DNA from 2 places in the Peribacillus sp. 05N428 genome. Region 2 is predicted to be linked to the other one. Evidence: predicted binding sites of a transcription regulator. Region 2 holds the regulator's gene; the other holds the start of a gene.
The links. The regulator NrdR, encoded in region 2, represses ribonucleotide reductase genes. The targets are predictions, from matches to a motif close to AACACNATATATNGTGTT.
Positions count from the first base shown of each region.

Region 1: a site for NrdR is predicted at 2,245-2,262, ahead of AC1DIV_RS06210 (vitamin B12-dependent ribonucleotide reductase). Genes of this name have one in related genera too.

Region 1 is NZ_JBFTMS010000004.1:239,646-244,081, forward strand. It holds gene gcvPB (aminomethyl-transferring glycine dehydrogenase subunit GcvPB) at 1-464, shown strand, start outside; gene AC1DIV_RS06200 (rhodanese-like domain-containing protein) at 604-987, opposite strand; gene AC1DIV_RS06205 (lipoate--protein ligase family protein) at 1,189-2,025, shown strand; gene AC1DIV_RS06210 (vitamin B12-dependent ribonucleotide reductase) at 2,413-4,436, shown strand, end outside.
Region 2 is NZ_JBFTMS010000003.1:206,817-211,252, reverse strand. It holds gene dnaI (primosomal protein DnaI) at 1-347, opposite strand, end outside; gene AC1DIV_RS04315 (replication initiation and membrane attachment family protein) at 334-1,746, opposite strand; gene nrdR (transcriptional regulator NrdR) at 1,811-2,272, opposite strand; gene speD (adenosylmethionine decarboxylase) at 2,541-2,921, opposite strand; gene AC1DIV_RS04300 (glyceraldehyde-3-phosphate dehydrogenase) at 3,277-4,314, opposite strand.

The sequences.
Region 1 (4,436 bases), on a different contig from region 2:
GAATAAACGTGAGGGCATATACGTACATCCGTTCAATGGGTCCTGATGGCCTTAAAGCCGTCACAGAGAACGCGGTCATCAATGCCAATTATATGATGCGCAAGTTGGAACCTTATTTTGACTTACCATATAATCGTCATTGTAAACATGAATTCGTATTAAGCGGACGCCGGCAAAAGAAATTGGGGGTAAGGACTCTCGATATAGCTAAAAGATTGCTGGATTTCGGGTATCATCCTCCAACCATTTACTTCCCGTTGAACGTGGAAGAAGGAATGATGATTGAACCGACTGAAACCGAGTCAAAAGAAACGCTGGATGCGTTCATCGATGCGATGATCCAGATTGCCAAGGAAGCGGAAGAAACTCCGGAAATCGTTCAGGAAGCTCCGCATACAACCGTTATAAAGCGGCTTGATGAAACTCTTGCTGCCAGAAAACCCGTTTTGCGTTATCAAGCCTAGATTAGTAGCTTACACGAAAAAAATCCCTGCCTTCCGGCGGGGATTTTTCATGTTTATGTAAGATTCCATTAAAGTCCAACAGTTGACTTTCTTTTACTTGAGCTATGGAATTAAAAAGAGCCCATGCCGAGATGGGGTCTTATTTCTTTGCTTTGATTTTCCCGGTCCACATCTTGAAACCGCCCTTTAAGTGAAAAAGTTCCCTGTAGCCCTTTTTGTATAGCATGGCTGCAGCTCTGCCGCTGATGATTTCGCTTTGAGCATACAAATATACAGGCTTGTCCGGCCTAATTTCGACCAAGCGGGTTTTCATTTGAGTCATAGGGATGTTTCTTGCGCCTAAGATATGACCATTTTCGAAATCATTCGGTTCCCGCACATCGATTAGCTGCACTTTTCTGTAGTTGGCGATAAATTCGTCCTGTGTTAGTGTTTTAACGATTTTACGCTGGCGGTACCAATTAAAAAGTGAATACGCAATAACCACTCCTAGGATGATGAGCAGTGTATATAATATTTCCAAACATAAAAACTCCCTTCTACCTTAACGAATACAGACAATCTTTATTATATAATTGCTTTACCCAATAATCAAAAAGAATTTTCATCAAATTCTTCATGACTTGATAGCACTTTCTTTTTTAGAGTGTTAAAGTCTGTTAAACTACTACATGTGAGTTTTTTGTGGGGGATTGAAAAACGTCTATCGAAACGAGGGGTAAGGATGACTAAAGAAAAATGGGGTTTTATAGATTCGGGGTATTGTTCACCGGCTTTTAATATGGCGCTGGACGAAGCCCTGTTAAACTGGCAAAGCAAAGGGGAAATTCCGCCGATCATACGCTTTTACGGCTGGGATCCAGCGACATTGTCGATCGGTTATTTTCAAAAGGCAGAAGCGGAGATTGATCTGGAAGAGGTCAAAAGGCAGGGCCTTGGTTTTGTTCGCAGGCCGACAGGAGGACGAGCGGTACTGCACGAACATGAATTGACTTATAGTGTAATCGTTCCAGAATCCTATCCGGGAATGCCAACCACCGTTACTGAAGCTTATCGTGTCATTTCTGAAGGAATATTGATGGGGTTCAGGAATCTTGGATTGGATGCTTATTTTGCCGTGCCTCGAAGCGAACAGGAAAAAGCGGCTTTAAAATCGCCCAGGTCTTCCGTCTGCTTTGATGCACCTAGCTGGTATGAACTGGTCGTTGAGGGCAGGAAGGTCGCTGGCAGCGCTCAAACCAGGCAAAAAGGCGTCATCCTTCAGCACGGGTCCATTTTGCTTGAGCTTGATGATGATAAGCTCTTTAGCGTATTTAAATTCTCAAATGACAGGGTTAAAGAGAGAATGCAAAAAAACTTAAAAAACAAAGCTGTGGCCATGAATGACATTGCCGGGAGAAAGATAACCATCCCTGAAGCGAAAGAAGCTTTCGAAAAAGGTTTTGCCGAAGGACTTTCGGTCGATTTAGAGCCATATGTCCTCACCGAAAAGCAATTGCTGGAAGTGAAGGCCATTGCAGAAAGCAAATATGAAAGCGATGAATGGAATTTCATGAGATAGAGGAAGCATAATTAGAGTGGATAATAAAAAGTTTTTTCAGATTTGTTTGACCGAATAACACATCCCTTGCAGGGATAAGCCCTAAAAGGGATGGGGAAAAAGCAAGGTCCAAATTAATTGAAATCTGATGAAAAATTATTGTAAATCGACATTTTCCTCCCTTTTGCTAACTATATTAATTGATTTAACGTTTGACAAAATTAAAAGTTATTCAAAACAAACACAATATATAGTAGTTGAAATATTTAATGCGACACTATATGTTGATTTTTGAGTTTCGCTATGATAGATTTAGGGTACTTGTTAAGCGAAACGGACATGTAAGGCTACATAAGGATTTTTGCGGCAGCAAGAACGGATCATGAAACATATAAAGGAGAGGGAATTATGTCGGTTGTAATAAAAGAAGCTTTAAAGGTTGATCTAGAAAGGTTGAATAAGGATATTTCTTTATTTCCCCAGGTTCACCCTGTAACTGCTGATATGAAAATGGCGCATAAGGGAGTGTCCCGTCTAGTCATGCTTGACCGCTATTCTTTTAAGGATACTGAAAAAATCACACTCTCGGCAGGCGATTTCGTCGTGTTGACGATTAAGGAAGATCCGAAATTCCCGGCAAGGGGTCTCGGTTACATCGTTGAAATTGATTGGGAAACCAAAAAAGCCAAGGTATTGGTGGATGAAGAATTCCGTGGCGTATTGGATAATCCGGAAGAAGTCGAGACGGGAATTGTAAACCGTCCGTTGGATATAATCGAAAAGCCGCTTGAAATATACTATGAACAAATTGCGAAACGTAATGCAACGGGATTGGCATCAGTGGAAACCACGGAAGAAAAAAGAACGGAATGGTTCAATAAATTCTATGAAGAATTAAAGAACCTTAATTTCGTCCCGGCAGGCCGAGTATTATACGGTGCAGGTTCCAATACGGATGTTACTTATTTCAACTGCTATGTAATGCCATTCGTACCGGATTCACGTGAAGGTATTTCAGAACATAGGAAACAAGTGATGGAAATCATGAGCCGCGGCGGCGGAGTGGGTACGAACGGATCGACACTGCGTCCAAGAAACACTCTGGCAAAAGGGGTAAATGGAAAATCCTCGGGTTCAGTGTCATGGCTTGACGATATTGCAAAACTGACGCATCTTGTTGAACAGGGCGGCAGCAGACGAGGCGCGCAAATGATCATGCTTGCTGATTGGCATCCCGATATTGCAGAGTTCATCATTTCCAAAATGCAAAATCCAAGGATTTTGCGTTACCTAGTGGAAAACACTAAAGATGAAGCCATCAAGAAATATGCGACGGATAAATTGAAATTCACGCCGCACACGGAACAGGAAACGGCTATGTATCAAGGGATCATCAATTATAAGGAGATTCCTGGCCAAGGCGGGTTCAGCGAGAAAATCATTAGGGATGCAGAGGAAAAGATCCGTACAGGCGGAACGTACAGTGTTCATAATTCGGATTTCCTGACTGGAGCCAATATCTCTATTTGCCTGACTAAGGAATTTATGGAAGCGGCTGAACAAGATGCGGAATATGAATTGCGTTTTCCTGATGTTGAAAGCTATAATGCCGAAGAAATGGCCATTTACAATGAAGAATGGCATAATGTCGGTGATGTTCGCGAATGGGAGAAAATGGGCCATAAAGTCCGTGTTTACCGTAAAATCCGGGCTAAAGAGCTTTGGAACTTAATAAACATTTGTGCAACATATTCAGCTGAACCAGGTATTTTCTTTATCGATAATGCTAATGAAATGACGAATGCCAAAGCATACGGTCAACAGGTCGTAGCCACGAACCCTTGTGGAGAACAGCCATTGGCCCCATATTCAGTATGTAACCTTGCGGCTGTCAATCTGGCTGAAATGGCTGATAAAGAAAGCAAAACGGTTAATTTCGAGAAACTTAAGCAGACAGTTGAAGTCGGTGTGCGCATGCAGGACAATGTCATTGACGCAACTCCTTATTTCTTGGATGAAAACAAAAAACAGGCACTGGGCGAGCGACGGGTTGGACTTGGTGTAATGGGTCTGCATGACCTGTTGATCTACTGTGAAACGGAATATGGCTCTGAAGAAGGAAATATCCTGGTTGACAAGGTGTTTGAAACGATTGCGACCACAGCTTACAGGGCTTCAGTGGAACTTGCTAAAGAAAAAGGCAGTTTCCCGTTCCTGATCGGGTCAACGGACAAAGAAACCAATGAGCTTAGAACACGTTTCACACAAACCGGATTTATGGAAAAAATGCCGGAAGATATCAGGGAAAGTGTTGCTGCACATGGTATCCGTAACTCTCATTTATTGACAGTGGCTCCTACGGGAAGTACAGGAACGATGGTTGGGGTATCAACAGGTCTTGAACCATATTTCTCCTTCACGTATTTCCGCAG
Region 2 (4,436 bases):
AGCTTTTCCCGTTTCCGCTTTTCATCCTCTGCCAATTTCCTCGGGCAGACTTCATAATGCAGGTTCAGGGCTTTTCCTTGAACCACCAACTTAGGATAATACCCTTGCATCATATTGATGCAGCCATCCAAGCTCGGACATTTATCACACTTATTGCTCTGTGAAGTGAACTCATAAAGCTTCCCCAAGTTTTTATCAATCATTTCCTTCGTGACCGTCGAGCTGTTGGCATTCATGAATAACCGCACTTGTTCGTTTTCAAAAATCTCCTGTTTCAGCTTTTCATAACGCTGTTGAAATTGATTTGTATTGGCCAATTTATTAAGGGACCTATTAATCTTTTCCATCGTTCATTTCACCTCCCGCTTTCCACAGCTTCCATTTCTCCAGAAGTTCGCGTTTTTGGGCATCCAATTCAGGCTGATCCGCATTCTGCTCCTGCTGTGCTTCTTCTTTTTTCTCAAGCCACTCAGGAACCACTTCTTCCCGTATCGCCTTTTTCCGGCTGCCCTTCGCAGCATTCCTGCTTCCTTGAGCCCAGTCCTGATATTTCCTATGTTCATTTTTGGCCAGTTCCATCGCCTCGACGACTGTTGAGACCTTTAGCCGTGCCCAATGGCCTGCCAGCTTTTCCACATAACCCTTCGTGAACTTCATATCCGTTTTGAGCATGACATATTCAATCAAGACATTGACGACACCCGGATTCAGCTTTTGATTGATCATCACGCCCTCAACCACTTTCAAATCACCGCTTGACGGCTCTGCACCGCCAGACAATTGCATTAGCCGCTCCCTCGGGGAAATCGTCTCCAAATGACGGATTAACTCTTGTTCCTTTGTTTTCGGTTCTTCTTTTTGTGTCCGTTCACGAATTGGCTGCACCCGATTGACAAGGGAAGGCATATCGGCCTGCCGTTCGATCTGGTACCAATCCCTTGCCGCCTTTCTAAGCAATTCCTCATCAATCTCATCATCCAATGAAACGGCATCCATTACTAGTTTTTGCATTTCCAGCGGATCAATGCCATATAAAAAAGCGAGTTTGGCAATCGTACTTTTTATTTTCGGAGTAAAAGCCTTTTTCGGCACGATCGAGGATTTCATCCCGGCAAATAAAAGGTCAAAATCGAATAAGTCATCAAACCCCGATGGCTCAACGCCTTCCGCCCGATCGATGTATTGCTGTTCAGGCACCGGTTTCCATTCGTTTTTCGCTTCATCCGTTACATATAAAGAGTCCAAATGATCTGATGAGAATACTTCCGCAAAAGATTTAGTCACACCTTCATATTGATCGGTTAAGATATGGTCATCACAAAAGAATCTCTTTAACCGGTTGAATTGAGCTTTACCGATTTTTTTGTATAAGTAAATATTCAGCATTCCATCCGTGAAAAACTGCTGAGGTGAAAGCGGCGGGTTTAACTCATAAATGAATTCCTTCGTTTCATTTTTCGATTTCTTATATACATTCAACAGGCCGATTCCTTCAAGTAAAAGGCGTGCTTCGTAAATATCACCTAACTTAAGGCCGATGGTATTCATTAATTGATAATGCGAGGAGGTTTCCGACCATAGCCTGTTTTCCTCCAACTCACTCCATAACGTCATATATAGGCTAATGCAGATAGGTCCAATAAGAGGTTGATATAGTCGGGTAAGTATTTTCCGATCATAATCATGAAGCAGCCCCGCAGATGAGACCAAATATGAATCAGCTGGGAGCAATTCTTGCCAATGCATTGACATCTCCATTCAAACCTTTCAAAAGATGTAGTGAAAAAAGAGCCAAAGTGAATCTTCAGCTCTACTTTCTTTCTTTATTTATTAAATCTTTCAGTTCATCAATAAAGACATTGATATCTTTAAATTGTCGATAGACGGATGCGAACCTTACATAGGCAACCTCATCGACTTCTGCCAGCTTGTCCATTACCATTTCGCCGACACTGTCGCTTTTCACTTCCGATATGCCCTGGTTGCGTAGTTCTTTTTCTACATAACTGGTAATTTGCTCTAGTTCTTTCAAGGGAACCGGACGTTTTTCGCAAGCCCTGATTAAGCCACGCAGGATTTTATCACGACTGAACTCTTCACGTGTCCCGCCCTTTTTCACTACAATAAGCGGTGTTTCCTCCACCTTTTCAAATGTCGTGAATCGAAAACCACATGCCTCACATTCACGGCGTCGTCGAATCGATTTACTTTCATCGACTGGCCTGGAATCGAGCACTCTTGTTCCGTTATATTGACATGATGGGCATTTCATCATTATCAGCTCCGTATTTTATGTAGGATCCCCTATCTAAATGTTCCCCAAGGAATTACTTCTCTATCTTAATCTTATATTAAAAGGAACGGACAGTACAAGTAAAAAGTGTAACTTCCGGCAGCAGGCACTTTTTGTTCTGCCGTTGAAGCACCGTTGCCAAGGGCATTGTGCTACAAGGCAATCCTCTCCAATAAAGTGAAGCAGACTGCCGATTCATTGCATTAAAAAAGAGATGCACCCATGGCATCTCTGTGTATACATTTTTTTATAGGGCACTTATATTGGCTTTTTTCATTTGTACAGGACCTAATCCACGTGGTAATTCTATGTTTTCACGTGTTTGCGCATTCAAAGCTTCTGCAATATAATCTGCCGCAATATTCGGATCCAAGTTACCGCATGTATAGACATCAATGCTCGCATAGCCGTGTTCTGGAAAACTGTGAATCGTTAAGTGTGATTCAGAAATGATGACAACCCCGCTGACTCCTTGTGGAGCAAATTTGTGAAAGGCAACTTCTCGTACCTCTGCACCTGATTTCAAAGCAGCGTCAACAAAAATCTTTTCAATTAAATCGATATTGTTCAGTTTTTCAAAGTCACAACCCCAAAGTTCAGAAATGACATGTCTACCCATTGTTTCCATAGTGTAAGCTGTTTCCATATTAAGCTTCCCCCTTACCATGATTTAAAAATAAGTTCTGATAACTACCACGGGGGAAAGTTAGTCCAAAGAGGTCCTAACCCTTTAAGTAGCCATCATGCAAACCGTTTTGAAGAAGTTCACGATTCATAGTATATATGGTTTGAATTTTTTTTGCAACTCCAAATTTAATTTTTGGAAAGATAAACTTTATATGTAATGGGGATATAGCGAAGGTTCCCATGTGGACCAAATTCCGTCTTCGGTTTATTCAGCAGCATAAAGCAGGCGGGAATTCATTGATCACTGCATGAAAAATAGCCCGCTAAAAAATTTTAGCAGGCTCGGGTTTTTCATTTTATTTTACTGATAATTCGACTTCGGACATTTTTTTCAACTCGGAGCCAACCAATTTTACAAGGTCCACTACACGGTTGGAGTAACCCCACTCATTATCATACCAAGCAAGGACCTTCACTTTCCTGTCCCCGATCATCATCGTCGTCAATCCATCGATGATTGCAGAGTGTGGATTCGTTTTGAAATCACTGGAAACTAAAGGTTCCATCGTGAATTCCATGATTCCTTTGAGTTCATTTTCTGAAGCATCGATGAAGGCTTGGTTCACTTCTTCAATCGTGACATCACGGTTTAAATCCACAACAAGATCGACTAAAGATACGTTTGGTGTCGGTACGCGTATCGCCATTCCATGAAGCTTGCCTTTTAATTGCGGCAACACTAGTGAGATGGCTTTTGCAGCTCCTGTAGTCGTAGGAATCATGCTTTCCGCAGCGGCACGGGCACGTCTCAAGTCTTTGTGCGGGTTATCGATATTATTTTGATCATTTGTATAAGAATGTATCGTTGTCATTAAACCGTTGTCTATGCCGAATTTTTCATCAAGCACTTTTGCAACTGGTCCAAGGCAGTTCGTTGTACAAGATGCATTGGATATGACGAAATGCTTGTCAATTTCCAGCACCTCCTGATTCACTCCCATTACAATGGTAACGTCTTCATTTTTACCCGGGGCTGATAATATAACTCTTTTTGCTCCTGCGTCTAAATGAAGAGCCGCTTTAGAACGATCATTGAATTTGCCAGTGGCTTCAATTACAATATCTATGTTCATCTCTTTCCAAGGCAATAGCTTTGGATCGCGGTTATTTATTAGTTTTACTCGGCGGCCATTCACTACTAGTGAATCATCTTCAGCTATAATGATACCGTCGAATTTACCATGTATCGTATCATATTTTAGTAAGTGTGCTAAAGTTTCAGCTGGATAGCTTGCATTTATGGCAACAATGTCCAAACTCTCGTCTAATATGGCTTTTCGGAAAACCATTCTTCCAATTCTCCCAAATCCGTTAATCGCTATTCTTGAATTCATTGTTCGGACCCTCCAGAAATATTAGTGTTATACTTATTACCTTTCACATGTAATTAGTATAACATAATTCAAAGGAATTGTGCTAATAAAAATGCGGATTGTTCTTATTTTTTCAACATAAA